DNA from 3 places in the Paludibacterium flexuosum genome. Region 3 is predicted to be linked to each of the others. Evidence: predicted binding sites of a transcription regulator. Region 3 holds the regulator's gene; each other region holds the start of a gene.

Region 1 (10,328 bases), 1.8 Mb from region 3:
TTCGGCGGCAACGATCAGATCCGCTTCGTTTTCTCGGTCATCATCGTCCGTCAGTGCCATCGGCAGGCCCCGGCGCAGTGCATCAAGCGCGGTTTCCACGGCCAGGGTGCGGGAGTCTTGTATCAGGTTCATTGCATCGGTCCTCGAAATAAAAATAGAGAAACACGCATGCAGGGCAAACGAACACACCCGCCAGAGATCTGGCGGGTGCATGTCTTCTCTCATCCGGACTGTGACCGTCGGCTCCGGCCTTGAACCGGATCTGCTGACCCTGGCGGCCGGGGATGGCCGTCAGGCGCTCGCGGGCTTGCTGGTATGATCAGCTTACCGCCGGTGGGGAATTTCACCCCGCCCTGAAGACGTTGTCTTGACCCGAAGGTCGGCAATGATCATAGCAGGATGATAAGATTGCAGTCTAACGTCTACTTTTAATGGCTCGTCATGCTGGAAACCGACAATCTCATGGGCGATGCGCCGCGCCGCATCGTCACGCAGCAACCGCTGTCGGCGCAGGAAGAGGCGCTGGAGCGAGCATTGCGCCCCAAGGTGCTCGACGAGTATGTCGGCCAGGTCAAGGCACGCGAGCAACTGGAAATTTTCATTCAGGCGGCGCGCAAACGCGGCGAGGCCCTCGACCACGTGTTGCTCTTCGGTCCGCCCGGCCTGGGCAAGACCACACTGGCGCATATCATCGCGCGTGAAATGGGCGTCAATTTGCGCCAGACGTCCGGACCGGTGCTGGAGCGTGCCGGCGATCTGGCCGCCTTGCTGACTAATCTGGAACCACATGATGTGCTGTTCATCGATGAAATCCATCGTCTCAGCCCGGTGGTGGAGGAAATCCTCTATCCGGCGCTGGAGGATTATCAGATCGACATCATGATCGGCGAGGGGCCGGCAGCGCGTTCGGTGAAGATCGATTTGCCGCCGTTTACCCTGGTCGGCGCGACGACGCGCGCCGGCATGCTGACCAACCCGCTGCGGGACCGTTTCGGCATTGTCTCGCGGCTGGAGTTTTATTCTGCCGAGGAGCTGACACGCATCGTGCAGCGCTCGGCCGGTCTGCTGGAGGTCACGCTGGGGGCGGATGGCGCTTTCGAAGTGGCGCGCCGCAGCCGGGGGACGCCGCGCATTGCCAACCGTCTGCTGCGGCGGGTGCGCGACTACGCCGAAGTTCGTGCCGACGGCGTGGTCAGCGCGGAAGTGGCCGATGCGGCGCTGTCGATGCTGGATGTGGATGTGGCCGGGCTGGATGTGATGGACCGCAAGTTGTTGTCGGCGGTCATCGAGAAATTCGGTGGCGGGCCGGTCGGGCTGGATAATGTCGCGGCGGCGATCGGCGAGAGTACCGACACCATCGAGGACGTGATCGAGCCCTATCTGATCCAGCAGGGCTATCTGCAGCGTACGCCGCGTGGCCGCATGGCGACCGCCCAGGCCTTCACGCATTTCGGGCTGCCGCAAAAGGACTGAACCCAGGTTCCGCGGACAAGTCACTCCCCCGGAGGCCAAGCCGGGGGCATGCTTTGGAACGATGCCCACGCCGCTGGCGTGAGCGTCTAGAATGATCGAAAACGATCTGATAATTCAACGATGAGGTGAGGCATGTTTTTAGTCATGTTGGTGGTGGCGCTGGTGGTGTCGCTGTTGACGGCCACGCTGACCGCTCGCTTTTTTGACAAGGCGGTGGACAGTATTCTGGCGCGGATTGTCGGCGTCGAGCTGGCCGATGCCTGGCACAAGTACATCCAGTTCGCCATCGTGGTGGTCGGGGTATCCGGCGGGGTACAGCTGTGGGAGCTGCAGAAGTACATCGCCAACAAGGGGGATAGTGGCGCGCCGCCGCCGCTCACCTTCATGAGCTGGGTGCTGGAGGTGTATCGCACGGTCATTGAGACCTTGCAGTCGATTGTCTGGCTGCTGTTGCTGTTTTTCCTCTGCGGCATGATTGCCATCGTGATTCTGCGCAGTATCGAGCAAAAGCGACAAAAACCAGACCAGGACCCGCAGGCCTGATCTGCGAGGAAGCAAAAATGCCGCGATATCGCGGCATTTTTTTTGCACAACGGCCGAGGTCAGGACAGGACCATATTGTCTCGGTGGATCAGTTCCGGCTCGCCGATGTAACCGAGCACGCCCTCGATGTCGCGGGTGGCGACCTTGATGATCTGCCGGGCTTCGTCCGAGCTGTAGTTGACCAGACCGCGAGCCAGTTCACGGCCGTCCGGCGCGATGCAGGCCACGGCTTCACCCCGCAGGAAGTCGCCCTCGACCGCCTCCACCCCGATGGGCAGCAGGCTGGTGCCGTTTTCGCCGATGGCCCTGGCCGCTCCCGCATCCAGCATGATGCGGCCGGAGAGTTTCAGGTGGTCGGCCAGCCATTGCTTGCGTGCCGCCATGCGGCTGGTGACGGCCTGCAACTGGGTGCCGATGCGCTCGCCGTCGGCCAGGCGCGACAGCACATGGTGCTCGCGACCGCAGGCGATGACGGTGTGGGCGCCGCTGTGGGCCGCGCGCTTGGCTGCCAGAATCTTGGTCAGCATGCCGCCGGTACCGACCTTGCTGCCTGCACCGCCTGCCATCTCTTCCAGCACCGGGTCCCCCGCCGTGGCATCTTCAACCAGTCGCGCCTGGGGATCCTTGCGCGGGTCCGCAGTGAACAGGCCGATCTGGTCGGTGAGGATCACCAGGGCATCGGCTTCGATCAGGTTGGTGACCAGTGCGCCCAGTGTATCGTTGTCCCCCAGCCGGATTTCATCCGTTACCACGGTGTCGTTTTCATTGATGATCGGCACCACGTTCAGGTTGAGCAGTGTCGTCAGGGTCGAGCGGGCGTTGAGGTAGCGGGTGCGGTCGGCCAGATCCTCGTGGGTGAGCAGGATTTGTGCGGTACCGAGACCGAAGGCGCGAAAGGCCGTTTCGTAAGCCTGACACAGACCCATTTGCCCGACGGCGGCCGCGGCCTGCAACTGGTCGACGCTTTTGGGGCGGGTCGCCCAGCCCAGTCGCTGGCAGCCTTCGGCAATGGCGCCGCTGGAAACCAGCACCACCTGCTTGCCGCGACGTTTGAGTTCAGAAATTTCTTCAGCCCAGCGACCCAGCGCCGCCAGGTCGAGCCCCTTGCCGTCGTTGGTGACCAGACTGGAGCCGACCTTGACGACAATGCGGCTGGCTGCGTGGATGACCGAATGCATGGTGAAAGATGTCCGAATGAAAGAGGTCAATTATAGGCGGAGCCGCGTCGGCGGCGAAGCCTCTCAGGGCAGCGGAGGTTGTGCCGCGCCCTCCGTCCGGCCCTGCGCCAGGTGGTCCAGTGTGAGGCAGGTGGCCTCGATCAGCTGGCTCATCTCGCTGTCCGTCAGGCAGTAGGGCGGCATGAAATACACCGACTGGCCGATCGGTCGCAACAGGCAGCCACGTTGCAGCATGGCGGCGAAGAAGGCCAGGGCGAAATCGCCGCGTTCTGTCTCGACATCAAAAGCCCAGATCATGCCCTGATGACGGAAGTGGCGTACATCGCCTCGCGTGGCGAGAGGCTGCATCAGGCGGCTGAAGCGCTCGGCCTTGTCGCGGTTCAGCGCCAGGATGTCTTCTTCCTGCAGGGTGTCCAGCACCGCCAGTGCAGCGCTGCAGGCCAGCGGGTTGCCGGTATAGCTGTGTGAATGCAGAAAGCCGTCGCGGACATCGTCGCTGTAAAAGGCCTGATAGACCTCGTCGGTGGTGAGGACGCAGGACAGCGGCAGAAAACCACCGGTGATGCCCTTGGACAGGCAAAGAAAATCCGGACGGATGTTGGCCTGCTCACAGGCAAACAGCGTACCGGTGCGGCCAAAACCGACGGCGATTTCATCGGCAATCAGGTGAATTTGGTACTGGTCGCACAGACGGCGGGCTTCGCGCAGATAGTCCGGATGGTACATGGCCATGCCGGCGGCACCCTGAACCAGCGGCTCCAGGATCAGCGCCGCGGTCTCCCCTGCATGCTTGCGCAGGACATTCTCCAGCGCCCGGGCGGCGCGCAGTGCGACGGCACTTGGCGTTTCATCCGACTGCGCCAGGCGGGCATCCGGTGTCGGGACACGAATGGCGCGCTGAAGCAGCGGGGCATAGGTGGCCGAGAACAGGGGCACATCCGTGACTGCCAGCGCGCCGACGGTTTCACCGTGATAGCTGTTCTCCAGACTGATAAACCGACACTTCTCCCCTTTGCCGCTGTTCTTCCAGTAGTGGAAGCTCATTTTCAGGGCAATTTCGGTGGCGCTGGCGCCATCGGAGCCATAGAAAGCATGGCCCAGTCCCGTCAGCGCCGCCAGGCGCTCGGATAATTCGATGACCGGACGGTGGGTAAAGCCGGCCAGCATGACGTGCTCCAGCTGATCCAGTTGGGTGCGGATAGCCTGCTTGATGCGCGGATGGCCGTGACCGAGCAGGTTGACCCACCAGGAGCTGACCGCGTCGAGATAGCGTTTGCCATCGAAGTCACTCAGCCAGGCGCCCTCGGCCCTGGCGATCGGCACCAGGGGAAAGCGCTCGTGACGTTTCATCTGGGTGCAGGGGTGCCATACAGCCTGAGTGCTGCGTGTCAGCCAGTCTTGATTCGACATGCCGGTATTCCATCCAAGAACAAAATCAGGGTAGTGATGCTATCACGCTCGCCGACTTCCGGCTTGCCGCGCTGAGCTGTTGAAGCTTCGCCGGCTGGCTAGCATGGACTTCCGCCCTTCGGGGATTTGACACTGTCAAAGGAGGCAATATGTGGCACAAGCGGGTCCATGCGGGCTTTTCCTTGATCGAACTGATGGTGGTGGTGGCGATTGTCGGGCTGCTGGCGGTGACGGCCATACCGCGCTATCAGGACTACACCACCCGGGCAAAACTGACCGAGGCGCTACAGTTAGTGGCCGCGGCCCGGGTCAGCGTGGCCGAGGCCATGGTGACCCGGGGGGGCTGGCCGGAGAGCCTGGAGGAGGCCGGTGTAGAGGAGATCAGCAGCGAAGTGGTCAAGAAGATCGAATTAACAAAAAAGGGTAATGATGCTGTGTTGACGGTCACGGTGCACAACACGGGTAATCCGCAGGTCGATGGCAAATCCTTTTCCATGCGAGGCGAAATGGCCCAGTCCGGCGGCACGGGTACGGTGCAGGCGGCTGATGGCAGCGAGCGCACCCTCAATGCCCGCGGGGTGATCAGCTGGCGTTGCCTGCCGGGAAATGCCTCCGGGGCGGAGCCGATCCCGAATTCATTCTTGCCAGCCAACTGCCGCTCTGGCGGGAAATAAGACGAAAAGGATGTGGCAAACAGGCACACAGGGGCTTCTCCTGTGTGCTTTGTGCATCAAAACCGCCGGGGAGGCGGCAAACGTTGTTGTTTAAGCGAATTTGATTAAAAAGCGTGCTGGCTTAGCACGATTTTTGCGCTATCCTTGCGGCTTCAACGAAACGACCCCGAGCTATGCAATTCAGAACCCTGACCCTGTCGATGGCCACCCTGTTCTGGTGCCTGATTGCCATCGTCCCCTTCGCCTCGCCAATTCACTATGTGCCGCTGCCGCAATGGTGGGGTGAGCTCATGACGGTCTGGCTGGCCTTTGGGGCCGGACTGCTGCTGGCCTGCAACGGCATCCTGTTCGAACGCCTGCCGCGCGCGATGATCTGGTGTCTGGTGCTGGCGCTGTGCTGGGCGATTCAGCCCTGGTTTGTGAAAATCCTGTTCCCCGGCATGAATTACGCCACGGCGCTGGCATTCAGTGCGCTGGCCTATCTGGCAGCCGTGACCCTGACCTTGCGTGATGAGCTGGGTCTGCCGCGCCTGACCTACTGGCTGGCCTGGGCCCTGATGGCCGGGGCGCTGGTGCAATCGCTGATCGGTCTGACACAGCTGACCGGGATTGCCCCCATGCTGGGCGGCGTGGTGTTTTATGATTCCTCACATCTGACGACCAACATCTTTGGTCATATCGGGCAGCGCAATCAGTACGCGCATTATCTGATGTGGGGCATGATCGCCGGGGTATACCTGTTCTCGACCGAGAAGCTGCGCGGGCGCTGGTTCCTGCTGTGGATGGTCTGGCTGTCGGTGATGCTGGCCTATGCCGGGTCGCGTACCGTACTGCTGTACGTGGTGGCCGTGGTGCTGATCAGCATTGTCTGGCATGCCCGGATTCGCACGGCCATTTCGCGCCGGCTGATGCTGTCCATGCTGCTGGCCTGCGCCGCCATTGTGGCGGGCCAGTTCCTGCTGCCATACGTCAATCAGTTTGTGGCGCTGTTTACCCATAATCAGCAGGCCGTATCTTCCGGTGTGCAGCGGCTGGCCGCCAATGGCGACGATATGTCTTCCCGGCGTTTTGCCGAGATGTACAAGGCCTGGCTGGTGTTCCGTGCCCACGCGGTACACGGCGTGGGCTGGTCGCAGTTTGCTGCCGAAAGTGTGCGTCTGCAGGCTTTGCCGCAGTTTGCCAATGATGGTTTTAACAGTGGCCTGTTTACCAATGCCCATAACCTGGTGCTGCAGTTGCTGGCCGAAATGGGCTGGGTGATCACCGCGATTGTCTTCGTTGGTTTCGGCTGGGTGATCTGGCCCTATTTCAGCCAGAAGGCCCAGGTGGAAGGCGTGCTGCCGCTGGCCTGCATGGCTGTGACCCTGATCCACAGCATGGTCGAGTATCCGCTGTGGTATCTGTACTTCCTGGCGATGCTGGTGGTTTTCATGTCGCTGGCGCCCTTGCCGGAACGTGGTCGCGGTACCGGTCTGGGGGTGTTGTGGCGGCTGGTGCTGTTTGCCGGCATGGTGGCGCTGGCGGTGATGTCGGTGGCGTCGGTGCGGCATTACAGCGAGCTGACCGGGCTCTATACCCCGGCAGACAACGAGAAAATCGACAATCCCCGCATTGCTCGCCTGGGGCAGATTGTGCGCGATGAGCCGCTGTACGCCTTCCATGCACTGTATACGCTCGACAATTATCTCGAGGCGACACCGGACAATCTGCAGCAGAAGCGTGCCTGGGTGGATCAGATGGCCGCCATTCGTCCCTATCCGGATGTGTTGCTGAAGCAGGCAGAAATGCAGGCGCTGGTGGGGCAGGAAGCACAGGCCGAACAGACGCTGCGTCTGGCGCTGGCTTCGTTCCCGACCTATGCCCATGACTTTATCGAAGATTTGAAGGACGGCCCGGCATCCTGGCAGCGTTTGCGTGTCATCAGCAGTGAGGCTTATGCCAGGCTGCCGGCGCGTTATCGTACCGCCCCGGCCGAATAATGCCGCGGATGCCCCGGGCCCTGTTCGACAGGGCCCCGTACGGGGCAGGCAATAAAAAACCCTGCCGGCTGCGGCAGGGTTTTTTCATGGGCGGTGAGTGAAGATCAGGCCTGACTGAGCATCGCCTGTTTCATTTTCCCCAGCGCCTTGGCCTCGATCTGGCGGATTCGCTCGGCAGAGACGCCGAACTCGGCAGCCAGATCATGCAGGGTGGCACCGCTGTCATCGGCCAGCCAGCGCGCTTCGATGATGCGGCGACTGCGGTCATCCAGCGTGCACAGTGCTTTTTCCAGTCCAACCGTTTGCAGCTGAGCCAGGGCCTTCTTTTCCAGCTGACGGGTCGGCTCGGTTTCGGCGTCGGCCAGCCAGTCGATCGGGGCAAAGGCTTCGTCGTCGCCTTCTTCCGCCACCAGGGCGATATCCTGACCGGTCAGGCGAGTTTCCATTTCCAGCACTTCTTCACGCTTGACGCCCAGATCATCTGCGATGGCCTGTGCTTCTGCATCGGTGAGTGCGGAAAAGTTCTTCTTCATGCTGCGCAGGTTGAAGAACAGCTTGCGCTGAGGCTTGGTGGTGGCAATGCGCACCAGGCGCCAGTTGCGCAGGATGAATTCGTGGATTTCAGCCTTGATCCAGTGGATCGCGAACGAGAACAGGCGGACACCGCGGTTGGGCTCGAAGCGCTTGACTGCCTTCATCAGGCCGATATTGCCTTCCTGGATCAGATCGGCCTGCGGCAGGCCGTAACCGGCATAGCCACGCGCAATGGACACCACGACGCGCAGGTGCGAGAGCACGAGCTTTTTCGCCGCTTCCAGATCGTTGGATCCGTGGTAGCGGGTTGCCAGCTCGTTCTCTTCTTCCGCCGTCAGCATCGGGACGCTGTTCACGGCCTGGATGTACTGCTCCAGACTGCCGGAGGTTGATGGAACGGGCAATGCAAAAGTTGTGGTCATAGGGCGTTGGTTCTCCAATCAAGGTAATGCAATGTTAGCACTCGGGTTAGTCGAGTGCTAGTCGATAAAGTTTCATTCCCTGATGTATTTGTTTATCGATTTAATAGCCTGTTGTTATCAGCGTGGCCCGATATGCCGCAGGTGGTGGTCGGCGGCAAGACGGGCGCCAATCACCGCCAGCAGGGCGGCGCCACCGATGAATACCGCCAGTTCTACAGGCTGAAGCATGCGCAGGGAGACGTGCTCGTTATAGAGACGGGCAAAGGCCTGAATCGGCGGATTGGCAATCAGCGCCAGCCAGCTGGTGAGCCCCCAGGCGATCAGGGCGGCCAGAATGCCCTGCCACAGCGCGTGGTAGATGAACGGGCGGCGGATAAAGCTGTCCGGTGCGCCGATGAGCTTGGTGACTTCGATTTCATCGCGCCGGGCCAGGATCTGCATACGAATGGTGTTGTGGGTGACCAGGACCAGGGCTACGCCCAGCACCGCGGCCAGGAACCAGGTGAGCTGGCGGCCGAGCGAGATCATGGCGAACAGGCGCTTGGCCCAGCTGGCATCGAATTGGGCGCTCTCGACCATTGGCAGGCCGGATAGCTCTTTTTGCAGCATGTCCAGTTCGCGCGGGTCGAGTGTGGTCGGGGTGACGACGAAGGCGTCGGGCAGCGGGTTGCTGCCCAGTCCGTCCGACAGGCCCTGCAGGCCGTTGCGCGCTTCCATGTCTTTCAGTGCCTGACCCTTGCTGATGTAGACGAAGGATTGCACTTCGGGGTGCTTGTGCAAGGTGCTGTTGACGGCAGAAATGTCGGCCGCCTCGGCGCTTTGCTCCATATACAGCGTGATTTGCGGCGTGGCCGTGAGCCGGCCGGCCCAGTCCTGCAGGCTGGCCATGGCGACAAACAGCGACAGCGGCAGCGCCAGGGCCACCGACAGCATCAGCAGGTTGAGCAGGCTGCCAAAGGGCTGGCGCATAATCTTGATCAGGGCGCTGCGGGCGCTTTGTGCGTGCAGATAGAAGAAGTGTTTCATGCGGCGAATTGTCCTTCTCTCAGACGGATGATGCGGCGGCCGTAATCCTCCATCAGGGTTTCGTCGTGCGCCGAGATCACCACGGTGGCCCCAACCTGATGGAAGGATTTGAACAGTTCCATGATGTCCAGTGCGTAGGCACGGTCCAGATTGGCCGAAGGTTCATCGGCGATCAGGATGGAGGGGCGGTGCACGACGGCGCGGGCGATGCACAGGCGCTGCTGCTCACCACCGGACAAGCGGATGGGCATGGATTTCTCCCGCCCCAGCAGACCGACCTTGTCCAGCGCTGCACGCACGCGTCGCGCGGCGTCGCGCCGGTCGAAGCCGATGATGTCCAGTGGCAACATCACATTATCGAAGACGTTGCGGTCGAACAGGATTTTGTGGTCCTGGAACACCATGCCGATATGCTGGCGAATGAAGCAGATCTGATTGTTGCGCATGCGGGTGAGGTTCTGGCCATTGACCAGCACGCCACCCTGGGTCGCACGCTCGATACCGGCGATCAGCTTCAGCAGGGTGGACTTGCCTGCGCCGGAGTGCCCCGCCAGGAAAACCATTTCGCCGGTGTCGATGGAAAAGGACAGGTTCTTCAGTGCCTCAATGCCACCGGGGTAACGCTTGCTCACCTGGTCAAACTGAATCATGCGGTGTGATCCTCAACAATGTCGGGTTGCTGTCGTGCCACTCAATCGAACAGTGCATCGATGTAGTCACGGGCCGAGAAGGGGCGCAGATCGTCCAGACCTTCACCGACGCCGATGAAGCGCAGTGGAACCGGGTGCTGCTTGGCGATGGCGGCGATGATGCCGCCCTTGGCCGTACCGTCTAGCTTGGTCAGGATCAGGCCGGTCAGCCCCAGCGCCTCGTCAAACACCTTGACCTGATTGAGGGCGTTCTGGCCGATGTTGGCATCCAGCACCAGAACGACCTCCTGCGGTGCCTCGGGCAGCGCCTTCTGGATGACGCGCTTGACCTTGCGGATTTCTTCCATCAGGTGCAGCTGAGTCGGCAGGCGGCCGGCCGTATCGGCCAGCACGATATCGATGCCGCGGGCCTTGGCCGAGTTGATGGCATCAAAGCAAA
Region 2 (10,328 bases), 770 kb from region 3:
TGCACACGATAGGCGAAAACTGTTGCTCCGCTCGTCTGACGATTGGTGTGTTGCAAGAGAGTGGCAAAATCATCGCCATAAAAAATGTTATCACCCAATACGAGCGCAGATGGCGCTCCAGCGAGATACTGCTCACCGAGCAGGAATGCCTGTGCGATACCATCAGGCGATGGTTGCACTTTGTACTGGATGTCTAATCCCCAACGAGCCCCGTCTCCGAGTAATGCCTCAAACCGAGGTAGATCCTGTGGTGTTGAAATGACGAGTATTTCTCGTATGCCGGCAAGCATCAGTGTGCTGAGCGGGTAATAGATCATGGGTTTGTCGTAGATGGGTATCAACTGCTTGCTGAGTGCCAGGGTCGCAGGATATAGGCGTGTGCCAGACCCGCCGGCCAGGATGATGCCTTTACGTATATTACTCATCAGCGGTGGAACTCCCTTGAGTCGGACTCTCTAGAATAGACAAGTTCATGCTTAGAGGGACTTTATCATTATACAAGAACCCGGTTGTCCATGTTTTTCTTATGTATAACGACGTCCCTCTGACCTGTCATGGGTTTTTCCGACCAATCGAATCTAGAGATAATGGCTCCTCAGATCTGAGGTGCGGCAATGAAGAAGAGCCGGTACAGCGACGAACAAATCGTCAGGATCTTGCGTGAAGCGGATCGTGCTCCGATCACCGAAGTGGCCAAGCGCCATGGCGTCAGCGAGGCATCGATCTACGCCTGGCGTAAACGGTTTGACGAGATGGTCAGCGACGACGTCAAACGATTGAAGGCGCTCGAAGCCGAGAATACCCGCCTGAAGAAGTTGGTGGCGGAACGCGATCTCGAAATCGAAGTGATGAAGGAAATTGTCGCAAAAAAATGGTGAGCGCACAGGTCCGCCGGACCCAAGCTCACTATGCCATTGAGCGAGGGCTCAGCCAGCGGCAGGCGTGTGCGCTGATGCAGATCAGCCGTTCGACCTTGCACTACGAGCCCAAGATGCGGCGCAAGAACGCGCCGGTCATCGAATCGATGCGGTTGTTAGCGGGGCAGTACCCCCGCTTTGGTTCGCGGCGCATTCGTGTCTTCCTGCAAAGAGAAGGGATCGTGATTGGCCGGGATCGCTGTGTCGTGCTATGGGCGCAGGCCGGACTGCAAGTGCCCAGGAAACGGCGTCGGCGCCGCGTAGCCGGCAGCCGGCCACGGCCCCATGCGCCCGCCAGTAGAAACAGCGTGTGGTGCTATGACTTTGTGTTTGATGCCTGTGCCAATGGTCAGCAGATCAAATGCCTGACGGTGATCGACGAATACACGCGGGAATGTCTGGCCATTGATGTCGCCGGATCGATCCGGTCAAAACGTGTCATCGACGTACTGAGCCGGTTGATCAGTATCCATGGCGCGCCACGCTACATCCGATCAGACAATGGCCCTGAATTTGTCAGTGAGGCGTTATTGAAATGGGCGATGGAGGAGCGGATTGAATCGACGCTCATTGAACCCGGCAAACCGTGGCAAAACGGTACGAATGAAAGCTTCAACGGGAAATTTCGCGATGAGTGTCTGGCGATGGAGTGGTTCCGGAACCGAATTGAAGCCAGAATCGTGATCGAAGACTGGCGCGTTCATTACAATGAAGTGCGCCCGCATTCGAGTTTGCAGTACCTGACACCGATGGAGTTTCGTCGGAAGTCGGAGATGACTACGCAACCTTGGGTCATGAATTTCTAGAGGCGAGTGGTCCGATAAAAGCAGTCAGGTCAGCATGCAACTGACGTCCATCCTGGAGCAGCTGGCGACGACACGGGGGGCAAAGCGATTCGGACGGATAACGGCAAGGAGTTCTGTAGTCGAGCCATGTTGACCTGGGTGCATGCTCGTGGCGTGCAACTGTTTCTGATCGAGCCCGGCAAGCCCAATCAGAACGCGTATATCGAATCGTTTAACGGGCGTTTCCGCGATGAATGCCTAAACGAACACTGGTTCACTAGCCTACGCCATGCCCAGGTCGTTATCGAAGCCTGGCGCAGGGAATGCAACGATGAAAGGCCCAAGAAAGTCCTTGGTGGATTGACCCCAGCAGCTTACGCCAAGTCACTCACCGGAAAATCAGTTAAATTACCCTCGGACTCTAAAGCCCTCTGCTACTGAATACAGGGGGATGTCGGTGGGATGGTATGCATTGCTTGGGTTTGACGGTCTCCTCTAGTTTCTCTTTCCGCAACGGCTACAGACCGGCCTGTGGTACAGGCTATTTTCCGATATGGCATGCGACTTCCTGATGGAGAGATTGATCTGTAATGCGCTGTGAGCGTGGTTTTGGGGCCCACGTATGCCGGGTGATCCTCATTTCACCTTGGCGTCATACCATAAATCAATGACAATGGAGTATCTTTGCTGTGAAGGAAGCAATCCAGAGGGGCTTTAATGAGGGCATCTCGTTGCTGGTTGGAGCATTGTGAGGTAGGCTTTGATAGTCGTCTGTGCCTCTCAAGTATCTGTTTTTCGCCTGGATGAAAACACTACTCTATGTTGCTTATTTTATTGATGTCGATGTTGTGTGCTTTTATTTCTGCTGTCTTGTTAATCCGCTATCAGCATCTGCATGCTCAGTTTTCTGCTGATAATGATTTACAGGGCGTCCAGAAATTCCATGCAACCCCAGTGCCTAGAATTGGTGGCGTGCCAATTTTTCTCGGGCTGTTGGTCGGTAGTGGCTTAATGTTCTGGCTGCAAAGAGATCTGCTTGGTATAGAAATTCTTCTAGTGGCCTTGCCTGCTTATGTGGCGGGTCTCGTCGAAGATATCACTAAAGGGGTGGGTGTGAAGACCAGGCTAGGTGCAACCTTGGCCGCAGCTTTGCTTGGAATTCTGGTTTTTCATGCGGTGATTGGACGCCTTGGATTGCCATTGGTTGACGGGCTCTTATTGAAGTTCCCGATCGTCGCAATTCTGTTTACTATGATTGCTGTAGGCGGTGTAGCACATTCAATAAATATCATTGATGGCTATAATGGTTTGTCTGGTATGGTTTCAATGTTGATCTTCATTGCACTGGGTTATGTCTCATTTAAGGTAGGTGACTCTCTCCTCTTATCAATCAGTGCTTCTGCTTGTGGCGCTTTACTGGGATTCTTGCTGTTGAATTACCCGCGTGGATTGATCTTTGCGGGTGATGGTGGTGCTTATTTAGTAGGCTTCCTGATTGCGGAAGTTTCGGTTCTGCTTGTGGCTCGCAATGCACAAGTCTCTCCATGGTTTCCTTTGCTATGTGTTGTGTATCCGGTTTTTGAGACGTTGTACTCTATTTACCGCAAAAAAGTGTTGCGTGGCATGTCCCCTGGCGTACCTGATGGCTTGCATTTACATATGCTCGTGTACAAACGATTGGTACTGTGGATGGTCGGCTCCCGCGAAGCCGAGCACCTCACTCGCCGTAATAGCATGACCGCTCCTTATCTGTGGGGTCTGACCGCATTGTCGATTGCGCCTGCCATGCTGTTCTGGCAGAGCACACCGGTTTTGATGGTGTGTGTGCTGCTGTTTGTCCTGCTTTACCTCGCACTCTATCGCATGATCATTCGATTTAAAACGCCGCGCTGGCTGGTGCGCGCTTCGTGCAAGCGTGATGGGGACGCTTGATTCACGCTCGCCAGGCATTTAGGAATGATCTTACCTGTCTTTCAGAGCCGGCCGTGACGCCGGCTCTTTTCATCTGATAGCCCTGCCATCCTTGTGTACCCCATAGTTCCCGCGGGGATAACAGCGGACGATTGCGCCGCAAGGGTATGCATATGAAAAAAATCATTGTGATCGACGATCATCCGGTGATCGTGCTGGCCTTGAAGACCTGCCTGGAGCAGGTAGGGGATCTGTCTGTCGTCGATGTGTCGGACAGTGGGCAGGACGGGCTGGAAAAAGTGAAGCGCCATGTGCCGGATCTGGTGATTCTGGATCTGTTTTTGCCGAAGACGGATGGCCTGGGCATGATTCGCCGCATCAAGGCGGTGAGTGACAAGATCCGCATCCTGGTGCTGACGGGGCATGAAGAAGGTTTGTACGCCGCCAAGGCCGCCGAGGAGGGGGCCAATGGTTTTGTCACCAAGTCCAAGGACATGACCGAAATTGCCAATACGGTGCGTGCGCTGCTGGCGGGCTATAACTGCTTTCCGGCCGCCCATCTGATTGCCGCGCAGGGGATCAATCCTCAGGCCTTGAAGGCCAGCGATGCCCTGACCGCCCTGACGGTCCGGGAGCTGGCCATCATGCGCTACATCGCCAAGGGCTTCAGCAACAAGGAAATTGCCGCCATGTTCTTCATCAGCCAGAAGACGGTCAGTACCTATAAGGCCCGGGTGCTGACCAAGCTCAAGCTGAAGAATTCGATCGCCATTGCCGAGTATGCAAGAGAAATGGGGGTGGTCTGATTTGCCGGTTTCTATTGATTGCTTTGCGTCTATAGAAATAATTTTTGTTCTCCGTGCCCTTGAAAGGGGTTTGATGCGCCCATATCATTAGCACTCGCTAGGGTCGAGTGCTAGGCGCTCGAACAAAATGCTGATTTGATTGGTATTTCAACTTTCAACAGCCACTGGATATCAGGAGAAATCAATGGCTATTCGTCCTTTGCATGACCGTGTTGTGATCAAGCGCCTTGAGGCAGAAGAAAAAACTGCGTCCGGTATCGTGCTGCCGGGTGCAGCTGCCGAAAAGCCGGATATGGGTGAAGTGATTGCCGTCGGCAATGGCAAGATCCTGGAAAACGGCGAACGTCGTCCGCTGGAATTGAAAGTCGGCAACAAGGTGATCTTCGGCAAGTACTCCGGCCAGACCGTCAAGATCGACGGTGACGAAGTCCTCGTGATGCGCGAGGAAGACGTGATGGCCATCGTTGAATAATGCTGTCGCTGACTGAACAGATTACTGGAGAGTTTGAGAATGGCTGCTAAAGACGTACGTTTTGGTGAATCCGCCCGTGCCAAGATGGTAGTGGGTGTCAATGTCCTGGCCGATGCGGTCAAGGTCACCCTGGGCCCGAAGGGTCGTAATGTGGTCCTGGACCGTTCCTTCGGTGCTCCGACCATCACCAAGGATGGTGTTTCGGTTGCCAAGGAAATCGAACTGAAGGACAAGTTCGAGAACATGGGCGCTCAAATGGTCAAGGAAGTGGCTTCCAAGACCTCCGACGTGGCCGGTGACGGTACCACGACGGCGACCGTGCTGGCTCAGGCCATCGTTCAGGAAGGCATGAAGTTCGTCGCTGCCGGCATGAACCCGATGGATCTGAAGCGTGGTATCGACAAGGCTGTGATCGCCCTGGTTGGCGAACTGGCCAAGCTGTCGCGTCCGTGCTCCAACTCCAAGGAAATCGCTCAGGTGGGTTCGATCTCCGCCAACTCTGACTCCGACATCGGCGAAATCATCGCCAATGCCATGGAAAAGGTTGGCAAGGAAGGCGTGATCACCGTTGAAGACGGCAAGTCGCTGAACAACGAACTGGAAGTTGTGGAAGGTATGCAGTTTGACCGCGGCTACCTGTCCCCGTACTTCATCAATAATCAGGACAAGCAAATCGCTGCCCTGGACAACCCGTTCGTCCTGCTGTTCGATAAGAAGATCTCGAACATCCGCGACCTGCTGCCGGTTCTGGAACAGGTGGCCAAGTCGGGCCGTCCGCTGCTGATCATCGCCGAAGATGTTGAAGGCGAAGCCCTGGCGACCCTGGTGGTCAACAACATTCGCGGCATCCTGAAGACCGTTGCCGTCAAGGCTCCGGGCTTTGGCGACCGTCGCAAGGCCATGCTGCAGGATATCGCCGTTCTGTCCGGTGGTACCGTGATTGCCGAAGAAGTGGGCCTGACCCTGGAAAAGGTCACCCTCGACATGCTGGGCCAAGCCAAGCGTATCGAAGTGGGCAAGGAAAACACCACCATCATCGACGGTGCTGGTGATGCCGCCTCGATCCAGGCGCGCGTGGGTGAAATCCGCAAGCAGATCGAAGAAGCCACTTCCGATTACGACCGTGAAAAACTGCAAGAGCGCGTTGCCAAGCTGGCAGGCGGTGTTGCTGTGATCAAGGTTGGCGCTGCCACCGAAGTTGAAATGAAGGAAAAGAAGGCACGCGTCGAAGACGCCCTGCACGCTACCCGTGCAGCCGTTGAAGAAGGCGTGGTGCCTGGCGGTGGCGTTGCCATCCTGCGCGCTCGTGCATCGCTGGAAACCCTGAAGGGCGACAACGCTGATCAAGATGCCGGTATCAAGATCGTGCTGCGTGCCATCGAGGCGCCGCTGCGTCAGATCGTTGCCAACGCCGGTGGCGAACCGTCCGTTGTGGTGAATCGCGTGCTGGAAGGCAAGGGCAACTTTGGCTTCAACGCTGCGACCGACGAGTACGGCGATATGCTGGAAATGGGCGTGCTGGATCCGGCCAAGGTGACCCGCACTGCGCTGCAACACGCCGCTTCGGTCGCCAGCCTGATGCTGACCACCGACTGCATGATCGCTGAACTGCCGGAAGACAAGGCTGCTGCTGGCGGCATGGGCGGTATGGGCGGCATGGGCGGTATGGGCATGGACGGCATGATGTAATCGCCGACAGACCATCTGTCATCTGTCATGAAAAACGCCACGAGCTTGCTCGTGGCGTTTTTTTATTGTTTCCAGCCGGGTGGCTGGGCTTTTGTTTCTTGCTGCGGTAGGCTTTAATGACAGAGATTTTCAATTATTGGATGTGATATGCAGTTAGCAGATTTGCTGAATCATCTGGATCAGGTGCTGGAGCCGTGGCGTTTCAAGGATTATTGCCCCAATGGTTTGCAGGTGGCCGGGCGCGAGGAGGTGAGGCGGGTTGTGTGTGGCGTGACCGCCTCGCAGGCACTGATTGATGAGGCGGTAGCGCGCCAGGCTGACGCGGTGCTGGTGCATCATGGCTTTTTCTGGAAGGGTGAGGACCAGCGCATTATCGGCATGAAAAAGCGTCGTCTGCAGGCCCTGCTGCAGCATGACATCAGCTTGCTGGCCTATCACTTGCCGCTGGATGCCCATCCGCAGTATGGCAATAACGCCCAGCTGGCCAAAGTGCTGGGGTTGCTGCCGCAAGGTCAGACGGGAGAGCAGGATCTGCTGTGGCATGGCCACTTGCCAGAGGCCCTGTCGGCGGAGGCCTGGCGCCAGGCGGTGTCTGCCCGTCTGCACCGTGAGGTCCTGATGCTCGGCGAGGCCTCAAGGCCGATTCGTCGTGTGGCCTGGTGTACTGGCGGTGCGCAGGGCTTTTTTGATGCCGCCATTGCCCTCGGTGTAGATGCCTTTCTGACGGGGGAAGCTTCTGAACAAAATCAGCATATGGCCATGGAGTCTGGCTGTGTGTTTATGGCGGCCGGCCATCATGCCACGGAACGCTATGGTATCGCGGCTTTGGGGGGCTCGCTGGCTGATGCCTTTGGCATTGAGGTGGATTTTGTTGATCTGCCAAACCCTGTTTAAGCATAAATGTAGCGGGCATAATCAATTTATTTGCATAAACCCTTCAGATTTGTAGGGGTAATCAGGTAAAATCCGTTGGGATAAACGCTCGAGTTTCCATGATTGAGGATGACTGTAATGAGTGAACAACAAGTCGATGCAGGGCGCCGTCGCTTCCTGACGGTGGCAACCAGCGCGGTCGGGGGAGTGGCGGTGGCCGGGGTGGCCACGCCGTTTGTGCTGAGTTTCCTGCCGTCAGAACGTGCCAAGGCCGCCGGCGCGCCGGTCGAGGTGGATATCAGCAAGATCGAACCTGGCCAGATGGTCAACGTCGAGTGGCAGGGCAAGCCGGTCTGGCTGCTGTCGCGCACGCCGACGCAAGTGGCGAATCTGGCCAAGCTGGATGATCAGATGGCCGATCCGACGTCCGACATGGATCAGCAACCGGAGTACTGCAAAAACCGTCATCGCTCGATCAAGCCTGGCTTGCTGGTGACTGTGGGTATCTGTACGCATCTGGGCTGTTCGCCGACTTTCCGGCCTGACCTGGCGCCGGCAGATCTGGGCCCGGACTGGCTGGGTGGTTTCTACTGTCCTTGCCACGGTTCGAAGTATGATCTGGCCGCACGCGTCTACAAGAGCATGCCGGCACCGAAGAATCTGCTGATTCCCCCACACAAATACCTGTCCGACACGCGCATCCTGGTCGGCGACGATAAATAAGCTGAGGGCGAAACCATGAGCAAGGGACAAAAACTGCTGAACTGGATCGACGCACGCTTTCCGCTGACGTCGATGCTCAAGGAGCACGTAATCGAGTATTACGCGCCCAAGAATTTCAATTTCTGGTATTTCTTCGGTTCGCTGGCGCTGCTGGTGCTGGTCATGCAGCTGCTGACCGGTATCTTCCTGACCATGAACTACATGCCGGATGCCACCCTGGTGCCCGGTACCAAGATGTCGGTGGCCTTCGCCTCGGTCGAGTACATCATGCGTGACGTCAGCGGTGGCTGGATCATCCGCTACATGCACTCCACCGGCGCCTCGATGTTCTTCGTCGTGGTGTATCTGCACATGTTCCGTGGCCTGATCTATGGCTCCTACAAGCAGCCGCGCGAGCTGGTGTGGATCTTCGGCATGCTGATCTTCCTGTGCCTGATGGCCGAGGCCTTCCTGGGGTATCTGCTGCCATGGGGCCAGATGTCGTTCTGGGGGGCTCAGGTGATCGTCAACCTGTTCAGCTCGATCCCGGTCATCGGTCCTGACCTGTCGGTCTTTATCCGTGGTGACTATGTCGTGTCGGGCGCCACGCTGAACCGCTTCTTTGCCCTGCACGTGATTGCCGTGCCGCTGGTGCTGCTGGCACTGGTCGTGGCGCACCTGATGGCGCTGCATGAGGTCGGTTCCAATAACCCCGATGGCGTGGAAATCAAGGAGCACAAGGATCCGCAAACCCATCTGCCGCTGGATGGCATTCCGTTCCACCCCTACTACACCGTCAAGGATGTGCTGGGCGTGGCCGTGTTCCTGATTGTGTTCTCCTGCATCGTGTTCTTCATGCCGACCATGGGGGGGTACTTCCTGGAAGCGAATAACTTCTTCCCGGCCGACCCGCTCAAGACGCCGCCGCATATTGCGCCGGTATGGTACTTCACGCCGTTCTACGCCATCTTGCGCGCCGTGCCGTCCTTCCTCGGGACTCAGGTCTGGGGCGTGCTGGCCATGGGCGCCGCGGTGGTGCTGATTGTGTTCCTGCCCTGGCTGGATCGTTCGCCGATCAAGTCGGTGCGCTATCGTGGGCCGAAGTTCAAGTTCATGCTGACGCTGTTCGTGATTGCCTTTGTCGGTCTCGGCATCCTGGGCGCCTTGCCGCCGACGGATGTTCGTACGCTGGTGGCGCGCACGCTGTCGGTCATTTACTTTGCCTTCTTCCTCGGCATGCCGTTCTATACCAAGAACGATGCCGGCAAGGTGCCGGTACCGACACGGGTGACCGAGTCGACGACGCGCGGCAAGGTGATGTTCTTCGTGCTGTGGGCGCTGCTGATCGTGGCCGCCGCCCTGTTCGCCAACCATATCTGACCGAAGGGATGACCATCATGAAAAAGCCAATTCGTCATCTGCTCGCGGCGCTGGCACTGCTGCTGCCGTTGGCAGCAGCGGCCGAAGAAGGTCCGGTGCTGCCGAAGGCACCGATTGATATTCAGGACACCGAGTCGTTGCAGCGCGGTGCGCAGATCTTCGTCAACTACTGTCTGTCCTGCCATTCGGCCAATGCCATGCGCTACAACCGGCTGACCGATATTGGTCTTTCGGAAGATCAGATCAAGAAGAACCTGATGTTCGCCAGTGACAAGATCGGCGACACCATGCATGTGGCCATGGATCCGCAGGATGCCAAGAAGTGGTTGAGCAACAACCCGCCGGATTTGTCGGTTGAGGCGCGTGCTCGTGGCGCCGACTGGCTGTATGCCTACCTGCGCGGTTTCTACCGGGACGATACCCGTCCGACCGGCTGGAACAACCTGGTGTTCGACAAGGTGGCCATGCCGCATGTGCTGTGGCAATGGCAGGGTGACCAGCAGCTGAAAACCGTGAAGAACAGTGACGGCACCGAAGAGAAACAACTGGTGCTGGTCAAGGCAGGCAGCATGACCAAGCTGGAAAACGGTCACGCCAATACGGCCGAGTTCGACCAGCGTATGGCCGACCTGACCAACTACCTGGTCTTCATGGCCGAGCCGGCTCAGGTCAAGCGACTGCAGATCGGTTATGTCGTGCTGATGTTCCTCGGCCTGTTGCTGTTGCCGCTGGCCTACTTCCTCAAGAAGGAATACTGGCGCGACGTGCACTGAGACGTGTGAACTTCGGGATA
Region 3 (10,328 bases):
GATAGTCGCGCGCCGCGAGGTGGCGAAAGCTTTCCGGCACCGCCAGTGCCAGCAGCTGACCATCGTAGGACTTGAGCATGGCATTCTGTGCCAGCATGCGCGCGGCGCCCATGCGCGGGCCCAGCTCGCCGATCAGGCTGATCCAGTCGCCATCAAACACCGCCGGCACGGACGGCGCTGCCGGCGGCTCGGCCACCCAGTCGTCATCGACCGGTCGGGGGGTGGCCAGCTGGATGTCATCGTCGTCATCCCAGGGCGGGCTGTCCTGCGCCTCGGGTTCGCGCACCGCCGGGGCAGCGGCCACCACAGGGGCCGGTGCAGCAGTCTCCCGCGGAGGCTCGGCGGGTCGGGCGACCGCAGCCACCGGCGCGGTCGGCGGTTCCGCCGCAACGGGTGCGGGTGCCGGTATCGCAGCAGGCTCGGGCTCTTCCGGCGCCGCCGGTTCGGCCGCCTGCTCACGTGCGGCAGGACGGGCGCTGCGTCCGGACAGTTGCGCCAGCAGATCACGTGCCGGGGTCGCCGTACTCGCCGCCGCTGTCGCGGCATGGGCCGCCGGTGCCGCCGGCGCATGGGACGATGACTGGGCGCGCGGGATGGCCGGCGCCGAAGACGTCGCGACTTCGCCCGCATGGCGCGGATGGAAGGCCAGCATGCGCAGCAAGGTCATGGAGAAACCGGCCAGTTCATCCGGTGCCAGCGCCAGGTCTCGACGACCGTGCAGGGCAATCTGGTAATACAACTGAACATCTTCCGGCGCCACGCGCGCAGCCAGCTGGGTCAGCGCCTCTCGCTCCGGTTCGTCCTCGGCAATGGCGGCCGGCACGCTCTGCATCAGCGCCACCTGGTGCCACAGCAGGGCCATCTCGGCCAGGGCGCCATCAAAACCGATGCTGCGCTCGGCCAGCTTGCCGGCTTCCTGCATCAGTCTGGCACCATCCCCCTCGGCCAGGGCCTCGGCCAGCACGAAAAGGTAGCGGCGGTCGACTGCGCCGAGCATGGCACGGACGCCCTCTTCCCGGACTTCACCCACTCCGTAGGCGATAGCCTGGTCAAGCAGCGACAGGGCATCGCGCATCGAGCCGGAGGCGGCGCGGCCAAGCAAAGCCAGCGCCGGGGCCTCATAGCTGACGCCCTCCTGCGCCAGCACGTGCGCCAGATGGCCGGAGACCTGCTGGGGCGTCATATTGCGCAGATTGAACTGCAGGCAGCGCGACAGCACGGTGACCGGCACCTTCTGCGGATCGGTGGTGGCGAGAATGAACTTGACGTGTGCCGGCGGCTCTTCCAGCGTTTTGAGCATGGCATTGAAGGCGCTCTTCGACAGCATGTGCACTTCGTCGATGATGTACACCTTGAAGCGGCCGATGCTTGGCGCGTACTGGGCGTTTTCCAGCACTTCGCGGATGTTGTCGATGCCGGTATTGGAAGCCGCGTCGATTTCCAGCAGATCGACAAAACGACCGGCGTCAATCTGCCGGCATGCCGGACACTCGCCACAGGGCTCGGCCCCGACGCCGACTTCACAATTGAGGCTCTTGGCCAGAATGCGGGCAATCGTGGTTTTACCTACCCCGCGCGTACCGGTCAGCAGATAGGCATGATGCAGCCGCGCATCGGTCAGCGCATTGGACAGCGCACGAACCACGTGCTCCTGGCCGACCAGGTCGGCAAAGCGCTTGGGACGCCACTTACGGGCAAGAACTTGATAGGTCATGGAGGCGGATTCTAATGGCAATTGTCCGGGATGGCGAAATGTTTTCCGGAAAAATCAGCTCGGCTGGTCGGCATACACTGCCGCCACATAGCGCGATTTGATCTCCCGGGCGATTTCCTGGGCCACCTTGGCATACAGCGTGCTCTTGTTGTAACGGGTAATCACATAAAAGTTGTTCAGCCCCAGCCAGTATTCGGTCACCCCAGGCGAGACCTCGAGCGGCACCAGCACCGCCTTCACCGCCGGCGCCAGCGGCACTTCCGGCTTCACGCCCATGCCCGCCAGTTCAGCCACGGTGTAGTGCAGATTGAACTTGTCGGCCACCAGGGCATCGACCTGCGGTCCCGGGGTAACATCGGCGGGAATCAGAATGTCGTCGCCATGGATCCAGCCATGCTGCTGGAAGTAATTGGCCACACTGCCGATGGCATCGTCGGGGTTGTTCCAGATATCGCGATGGCCGCTGTGGTCGAAATCGACCGCCCACTGGCGAAAGCTGGACGGCATGAACTGCGGCCAGCCCATGGCGCCGGCGTAGGAGCCCTTGAAAGTCAGCGGATCGAGGCGTTCTTCATGCGCCAGTTGCAGCAGCTGCGTCAGCTCACCACGGAAATACTCGGCACGGCGCGGATAGTTGAAGCCCAGGGTCGACAGCGCATCCACCACGCGGAAACTGCCGGTATTGCGACCGTAGTGGGTCTCGATGCCCAGAATGGCCACGATCATCTCCGGCGCCACACCGTAGGTTTGTTCGGCGCGGGCCAGCGCGTCGGGGTGGGCCTTCCAGAAAGCGACGCCGTCATTGAGCAGTTTTTCGTTGTAGAAATTGCTGCGGAACTGGTACCAGGGGCGTGAGGTTGCCGGCCGGTCCATGACCTCGATGATGCGCGGCTTGAGTTCCACATTGGCAAACACGGCTTCGAGTTCCGGCCGGGAGAACTGGCCGCCGGCAACCTGCTCGTCGATATAGCGCTGCACGTCGGCTCGTGCGAGGAAGGCGGCATCGGCCCGGGCCAGCAATGGGGCGGCAAGCAGCAGCGCCGCCAGGATTCTTTTCTTCATGGCATCCATTCTCTTAGGTTGGACGAGGGGCCTACTCGCCGAATGACAGGGCACTCGACACCAGGCGCGCGGTAATGTCGACGATCGGAATCACGCGCTCGTAGGCCATGCGGGTCGGTCCGATGACCCCCAGCGTGCCGACCACCTGCCCGTTAATACGGTACGGAGCCGCCACGACACTGCATTCATCCAGCGTCAGCAGGCCGGACTCGTCGCCGATGTACAGACTCACCCCCTGGGCCTCGCGGCTCTGGTTGAGCAATTCGAGCAGTTCGGTCTTGCGTTCGAAGACGTCGAACAGCTCGCGCAGGCGGTTCATGTCTTCGGACAGATCCCGCACATGCAACAGATTGCTGCCTCCGCTGATCATCACCGACTCCTGCGGGGTGCGGGCAGCTTGACGGCCGAAGTCGATGGCGGCCGTCATCAGCTCGGTGATGTCGCGCTGCAGACCCTGCAGCTCGCCCTCCAGCCGCAAGGCGATGCCGCTCAGCCCCAGACCGGCATAATGCTGGTTGAGGAAATTACCGGCTTCGACCAGCTCACCGGGCGCGTAATCACGCTGAGTCTGCAGCAGGTGGTTCTGCACATCGCCATCCAGCGTGACCAGAATCAGCAGCACGCGGCGTTCGGAGAGGCGCAGGAACTCCACCTGGCGAAACGCCACGTCGGGTCGCTGTGGCGTGACCACCACGCCGGCGAAATGCGTCAGTTCCGAGAGCAGCGAGGAAGCGGCATGCACCAGCCGCTGCGGACTGTCCGGCTGCAGCCCCGACTCCAGCTCGCGCACGGCATCGGTCTCCAGCGGGGAAACGGTCAGCAGGCGGTCGACGAAGACCCGGTAGCCCCGCGAAGTCGGGATGCGACCTGCCGAGGTATGCGGCGCGGCAACCAGCCCCATGCCCTCGAGGTCTGCGAGCATGTTGCGGATGGAGGCAGAAGACAGCTCCAGCCCGCTGGCCATGGCCAGCGTGCGCGAACCGACCGGCTGGCCATCGGCGATATACAGCTCGACCAGGGTCTTGAGCAGGCGTTCCGAACGTTGATTCAGCATGCTGTGCATTCTGGCATAACCCTCAAGGCGACAACAGTAGTCTGTCTGCAGAACGGGGGGCAAAATGATTTTGTACGATATCAAGTGACAAATCGATTTTGATTACGTACACTATCATCAATGACCGGGCAAAAGTCTTTGTTTGCAGGAAAAAAGCTTGCCGGTTGAAGACTTAGGTGGTGACGTCCGGCAAAATGGCAAGGCCTGGCCGGTTTCGTTTGTCACCCCCGAGGTTTGTGCGATAATCCGCCCCTTACCGGCAAATACATTTATTGGAGATAGCATGGCAGAGCGTACCGAAGACAAGAGCCGCGCCCTGGCGGCCGCCCTTGCCCAGATCGAGAAGCAGTTCGGCAAGGGCTCGATCATGCGCATGAGCGACAACCAGATTACCGAAAACCTGCAGGTGATTTCCACCGGCTCGCTGGGTCTGGATCTGGCACTCGGCGTGGGCGGTCTGCCGCGTGGCCGTGTGGTCGAAATCTACGGTCCGGAATCCTCCGGCAAGACCACCCTGTGCCTGCAGGTGGTCGCCGAGGCACAGAAACTGGGTGGCACCTGCGCCTATATCGATGCCGAAAACGCCCTCGACCCGGTTTATGCCCAGAAGCTGGGCGTCAAGGTGGAAGATCTGCTGATCTCGCAGCCGGACACCGGTGAGCAGGCGCTGGAAATCTGCGACATGCTGGTCCGTTCCAGCGGCGTCGACGTCATCGTGGTCGACTCGGTCGCCGCACTGGTGCCGAAGGCTGAAATCGAAGGCGAGATGGGTGATTCGCACGTGGGTCTGCAGGCCCGCCTGATGTCCCAGGCGCTGCGCAAGCTGACCGGCAACATCAAGCGCACCAACACGCTGGTGATCTTCATCAACCAGATCCGCATGAAGATCGGTGTGATGTTCGGCAACCCGGAAACCACCACCGGCGGCAATGCGCTCAAGTTCTATGCTTCGGTCCGTCTCGACATCCGCCGTATCGGCGGCATCAAGAAGGGCGAGGAAGTGGTCGGCAACGAAACCCGCGTCAAGGTCGTCAAGAACAAGGTCTCGCCGCCGTTCAAGCAGGCCGAATTCGACATCCTTTACGGCGAAGGCATCTCGCGTGAAGGGGAAATCATCGAAATGGGCGTGCAACACGGCTTCATCGAGAAATCGGGTGCCTGGTACAGCCATAACGGCCAGAAGATCGGTCAGGGCAAGGACAATGTGCGCGAATTCCTCAAGGAAAACCCGGCCATCGCCCAGGACATCGAGCGCAAGGTACGTGAAACCGTGGGGGTCACCATCGCCATGAGCGAAGATGGTGGCGATCCGGAAACGCTGGAAGACAGCGTGCTGTAAGGCATGGAAAAGAGTCTGATGGCGCGAGCCGTCGATCTGCTCTCGCGGCGCGAATACTCGCGCCGCGAGCTTGTTACCCGTCTGCGTCCGCACGCCCAGTCGGCAGAAGAGCTGGAAGACGTGCTGTCGCGTCTGGCAGAACGCGCCTGGCAATCCGACGAGCGCTTCGCCGAACAGTTTTCCCGCAGCAAGGCCGACAAATATGGCAGTCTGCGCCTGCGTCAGGCCATGCGTGAAAAAGGCCTGAGCAACGAACTGATCGAACAGGCGCTGGCCGGTCAGGACGATCTGGCCACTGCCCGCGCCGTCTGGCAGCGCAAATTCGGCACCCTCCCCGCCACTCCGCAGGAAAAGGCACGTCAGCTGCGTTTTCTGGCTTCGCGTGGCTTTCCGCAGGAAATCATCCGCAAAATTCTCGCCGGAAGCCTCGAAGACAGCGAATAACCCTTCGCACGGCTTGCCAGCAGGCGCTCGCCTTGCGAAACTATGGCCATTGCATTCAGGGCAGGTATGGCGGACTCATGCCGCCCCAGCCATCGCCTAACATACTCAGACTAAATCGATGAAAACTGCTGAAATTCGCCAGAAATTCCTGGACTTCTTTGCCTCCAAGGGACACCAGATCGTTCCGTCCAGCTCGCTGGTTCCGGGGGATGACCCGACCCTGCTGTTCACCAACGCCGGGATGAACCAGTTCAAGGATGTGTTCCTGGGCTTCGACAAGCGCCCTTACAACCGCGCCACCTCCTCGCAAAAGTGCGTTCGTGCCGGCGGCAAGCATAACGACCTGGAAAACGTCGGTTATACCGCCCGTCACCATACCTTCTTCGAAATGCTGGGCAATTTCAGCTTCGGCGATTACTTCAAGCGCGATGCCATCCACTTCGCCTGGGAATTCCTGACCAGTCCGCAATGGCTGGCCATCCCGAAGGAAAAGCTGATGGTGACCGTCTACGCCAGCGATGACGAAGCCTTCGATATCTGGGCCAAGGAAATCGGCGTACCGGAAAGCAAGATCGTACGCATCGGCGACAACAAGGGCGCGCCCTACGCCTCGGACAACTTCTGGCAAATGGGTGACACCGGTCCGTGTGGCCCGTGTACCGAGATCTTCTACGATCACGGCGCCCACATCTGGGGTGGCCCACCCGGAAGCCCGGAAGAAGACGGCGACCGCTTCATCGAAATCTGGAACTGCGTCTTCATGCAGTTCAACCGGGATGAAAGCGGCACCATGCATCCGCTGCCCAAGCCCTCGGTCGACACCGGCATGGGGCTGGAGCGCATTTCGGCCGTGATGCAGCATGTGCATGCCAACTACGAGATTGATCTGTTCCAGCAACTGATCAAGGCGGCCGCGCGCGAAACCGGCGTGCCCTTCAGCATGGACGTGCCGTCGCTCAAGGTGATTGCCGACCACATCCGCGCCGTGTCCTTCCTGATCGCCGATGGCGTACTGCCGTCCAACGATGGCCGTGGCTATGTCCTGCGCCGTATTATCCGCCGGGCGATCCGCCATGGTTACAAACTGGGTCAGAAGGGTCTGTTCCTGCACAAGCTGGTCAAGGACCTGGTGCAGGAAATGGGGCACGCCTACCCGGACCTGGCCGCACGCCAGTCCGACATCGAAGACGCGCTGAAGCAGGAAGAACTGCGCTTCTCCGAAACCCTGGACAACGGCATGGCCCTGCTGGAAGACGCGCTGACCAGCGGTCAGCAGCGCCTGGCGGGTGCCACCCTGTTCAAGCTGTATGACACTTTCGGCTTCCCGGTGGACCTCACGGCCGACATTTGCCGCGAACGGGGCATCGAGGCCGATCTCGAAGGCTTCGAGCGCGAGATGGAAGCGCAGCGCGCCCGCGCGCGCGCGGCCTCCAGCTTCAAGATGGTCGGCAATGTGGAATACAACGGCGCCGACACCCGTTTCGACGGCTATGAAAAAGCCAGTGTCGATGCCACCGTGCTGGCCCTGTACAAGGGCCAGGAACAGGTCGACAGCCTGCAGGCCGGGGACGAAGGCATTGTGGTGCTGGACAAGACCCCGTTCTATGCCGAAGGCGGTGGCCAGGCCGGCGATCAGGGCGAAATCTCCATTTCCGGTGGTGTCGGTGCGCTATTCGATGTGGTCGACACTCAGAAGATCCAGGCCGCCGTATTCGGTCACAAGGGCCGTCTGGCCAAGGGTAGCCTGAAAGTCGGCGACAGTGTCGCTGCCACCATCGACCTGCATCAGCGTCAGGCCACGGCCCGCAACCACTCGGCCACTCACCTGCTGCATGCCGCGCTGCGTCATGTCCTGGGCAGCCATGTGGCGCAGAAGGGTTCGCTGGTCAACCATGATCGCACCCGTTTCGACTTTGCCCATGGCGAGGCCGTCACAGCCGCCCAGATGGCTGAGATCGAGCGTGTGGTCAACCATGTGATCAGTGCCAACTATCCGGTGACGGCGAGCAGCATGTCCTACGACGAAGCCATCCGGGCCGGCGCCATTGCCCTGTTTGGCGAGAAGTATGGCGATGAAGTGCGCGTACTGAAAATGGGCGACTTTTCCACCGAACTGTGTGGCGGCACCCACGTCAGCCGCACCGGTGACATCGGCCTGTTCAAGATTGTCAGCGAAAGTGGCGTCGCAGCCGGCGTTCGCCGCATCGAAGCCGTCACCGGCGAAGGCGCTCTGCAGCAGGTACAGGCACAGGATGCCCTGCTGCGCGAACTGGCCCAGCGCCTGAAAGCCCAGCAGAGCGACGAGATCCTGCAGCGCGTCAGCGCCCTGCAGGAGCAGGCGCGTGCGCTGGACAAGGAACTGGCCCAGCTCAAGCAAAAGCTGGCGGCCAATGCCGGCGAAGCCCTGGTGGATCAGGCTGTCGAGATCAAGGGCATCAAGGTACTGGCGGCTGAGTTGCCCGGCGCCGACAGCAATGCACTGCGCGAAACCCTGGACAAGCTGAAAGACAAGCTGAAATCGGCCGCCATCGTACTGGCGGCGGTACAGGACGGCAAAGTGGCGCTGGTCGCCGGAGTCACTGCCGATCTCACCGGCCGCATCAAGGCCGGCGAACTGGTCAACAGTGTCGCCCAGCAGGTTGGCGGCAAGGGCGGTGGCCGTCCGGATATGGCCCAGGCCGGCGGCACCAACCCGGCCCCGCTGGCACAGGCGCTGGCCGGCGTCACCGACTGGGTCGCCGCCAAGCTGTAACCCCTTCTGACTGAGCAGACAACCCGTACCTCCCGGTACGGGTTTTTTTATCCCCCGTCCCCGACCGCTGACACCACCGCGCCGACTTGTCACGACGACCTTTAAGCATATAATTTAAAATAAATCGCTTTTTTAAACAATTCAACCAACACAATCAGGAGTGACCATGCCCCACCATCATGAAGTCAGGGCTGAAGATGCCTTTGATCCGCTCATGTGGCTGGCGTCTTTGAGCGAGCTTCCTTTACCGCTTTTGCTCCTCTCCCTGCTGATGCCGATCGCCGTCATCGTGTTCACCTGCCGCGCTGGCCCACTCCCGCCGTCTGCCGCACCCGCGGCCGGAGCGCCACCCGAGCGCGAACCGGCAAGTGCCGCCATGCAGGCGCTGCTCAGCCATGAAATCCGCACGCCGCTGGCCGCCATCAGCCGTCTGCTGGAGCTGGCGCTGGCCAATCCGGCCGACAAGACCGCCATGATCCAGACGGCCTGGCAGGCCAGCACCGCACTGCTGGCCTTGCTGGATGACCTGATCTCGCAAAGCAAGACACAGCAGCCTGCCTGGCCGTTGTGTCCGGCCCCCTGCCAGCTGGAGGCGCTGTTTGACGAGCTGCAGCAGATTTACCAACCGATCGCCGCCAGCCGCGGGCTCCGCCTCACATTCAGCAAGCAGCTGGCGGTGCCGCGGGTGATACTGGACGCACAGCGCTTGCGGCAGATCCTGCACAACTTGCTGTCCAATGCACTGAAATATACTGCGCACGGCGCGATCTCGGTCCAGGCCAGCAGCCAGCCCGATGGCAGCCAGGGCTGCCTGCTGCAGATCTGCGTGCGAGATAGCGGAATCGGCATGTCGGCACAGTTGTGTGCCGAACTGGATCAGCCCTACCAGGCAGCGGGTGCCGCCGCACGGCAACGGCATGGCGGACATGGCCTTGGCCTGCACCTGAGCCGGCAATTACTGCGTCAGATGGGCGGTGAAATGCGTGTGCAGAGTCTGCCGGAGCGAGGCACGCTGATCCGGCTGACGCTGCCCGTGCCCGTGGACAATACGGCGGGCCCCGTCCGCTCCCCCGCCGAAGGGGCCTGGCTGGCAGGTTATCGGGTATTGCTGGTTGAGGACGAGGTGGCAAACCGGGTGCTGCTGATGCATACCCTGCAGCAGTGGGGGATCGCTGTCACCCCCTGCACGAGGGGCATGGAGGCATTGCGGCAATGGTTGCGTCAGCCATTTCATTTACTGCTGATCGACCGACAGCTGCCGGACCTGAGCGGGCCGACAGTCTGCCGGGTCATCCGGCAGCTGGAACGCCGCCGCGGTTGCGGGCCAACCCAGACCATCCTCGGCATGACCACCGGCAGCGAGCGCTGCCACACCGGTCATCTCTTCGATGCCTGGCTGGAAAAGCCGGTGGCGGCAGAGGACCTGCTGCGCCATCTGCAGGAGGGTCTGCAGCCGATCGAACCAGGGGAAATACTGAATCTGTCGGTACTGGGCAAGCTGATCCGCGGCGACCGCAGTTTCGGCGAACAATTTCTGGCGGCGGCACGACAAAGCCTGCAAAGCGATCTGCAACGACTGAGGCGGGATCAGGCCGGCCAGCGGGAGCAGCTGGCGCAGACCCTGCACCACCTGCAGGGTCTGACGCGGCTGATCTGTACACCCGCCTATATGGCGCCGGTCCAGCAACTGATGCAAAGCATCGAAGCCGGCCAGGATGCCGACATCCAGCGCCAGCTTCCCGAACTCATCCGGACACTGTGCCGCGTCAGCCAGGCCCTGGCGCAATGCCCGCCGCAGCAGGGATGGGCAGCGACTACGCCAGCAGATCGTAACCCAGCTTGAGAATCAGCCCCCCGGTCAGGCAAAGGAACAATTTACGCACAAAAACCGTACCCTGACGGATAGCCAGCCAGCTGCCACTGAGTGCCCCGAGGATATTGCACAGGCCCATGGGAATGGCGT

Evidence for each region. Region 3 encodes HrcA, which represses chaperone genes, less so after heat shock. Its sites were predicted from a motif close to ATTAGCACTCGNNNNNNNCGAGTGCTAAT; they were not measured.
Region 1: the regulator HrcA is predicted to act here: its motif matches at 8,247-8,275, upstream of rpoH (RNA polymerase sigma factor RpoH).
Region 2: the regulator HrcA is predicted to act here: its motif matches at 4,506-4,534, upstream of groES (co-chaperone GroES).

What each region holds. Positions count from the first base shown of each region.
Region 1 is NZ_AP029060.1:2,018,017-2,028,344, reverse strand. It holds gene ribB (3,4-dihydroxy-2-butanone-4-phosphate synthase) at 1-132, opposite strand, end outside; FMN riboswitch at 210-365, opposite strand; gene ruvB (Holliday junction branch migration DNA helicase RuvB) at 442-1,473, shown strand; gene AACH39_RS09675 (hypothetical protein) at 1,606-2,016, shown strand; gene proB (glutamate 5-kinase) at 2,076-3,194, opposite strand; gene bioA (adenosylmethionine--8-amino-7-oxononanoate transaminase) at 3,258-4,604, opposite strand; gene AACH39_RS09660 (pilin) at 4,754-5,278, shown strand; gene AACH39_RS09655 (O-antigen ligase family protein) at 5,452-7,257, shown strand; gene rpoH (RNA polymerase sigma factor RpoH) at 7,362-8,213, opposite strand; gene ftsX (permease-like cell division protein FtsX) at 8,331-9,239, opposite strand; gene ftsE (cell division ATP-binding protein FtsE) at 9,236-9,889, opposite strand; gene ftsY (signal recognition particle-docking protein FtsY) at 9,931-10,328, opposite strand, start outside.
Region 2 is NZ_AP029060.1:3,012,705-3,023,032, forward strand. It holds gene rfbA (glucose-1-phosphate thymidylyltransferase RfbA) at 1-425, opposite strand, end outside; one part of gene AACH39_RS14335 (IS3 family transposase) at 615-873, shown strand; one part of gene AACH39_RS14335 (IS3 family transposase) at 873-1,723, shown strand; partial or broken gene AACH39_RS14340 (transposase family protein) at 1,805-2,143, shown strand; gene AACH39_RS14345 (glycosyltransferase) at 2,522-3,634, shown strand; gene AACH39_RS14350 (response regulator transcription factor) at 3,787-4,419, shown strand; gene groES (co-chaperone GroES) at 4,604-4,891, shown strand; gene groL (chaperonin GroEL) at 4,931-6,580, shown strand; gene AACH39_RS14365 (Nif3-like dinuclear metal center hexameric protein) at 6,728-7,474, shown strand; gene petA (ubiquinol-cytochrome c reductase iron-sulfur subunit) at 7,592-8,176, shown strand; gene AACH39_RS14375 (cytochrome bc complex cytochrome b subunit) at 8,192-9,535, shown strand; gene AACH39_RS14380 (cytochrome c1) at 9,553-10,308, shown strand.
Region 3 is NZ_AP029060.1:170,886-181,213, reverse strand. It holds gene dnaX (DNA polymerase III subunit gamma/tau) at 1-1,714, opposite strand, end outside; gene mltB (lytic murein transglycosylase B) at 1,769-2,776, opposite strand; gene hrcA (heat-inducible transcriptional repressor HrcA) at 2,808-3,830, opposite strand; gene recA (recombinase RecA) at 4,114-5,169, shown strand; gene recX (recombination regulator RecX) at 5,173-5,613, shown strand; gene alaS (alanine--tRNA ligase) at 5,732-8,365, shown strand; gene AACH39_RS00760 (ATP-binding protein) at 8,532-10,208, shown strand; gene AACH39_RS00755 (TSUP family transporter) at 10,180-10,328, opposite strand, start outside.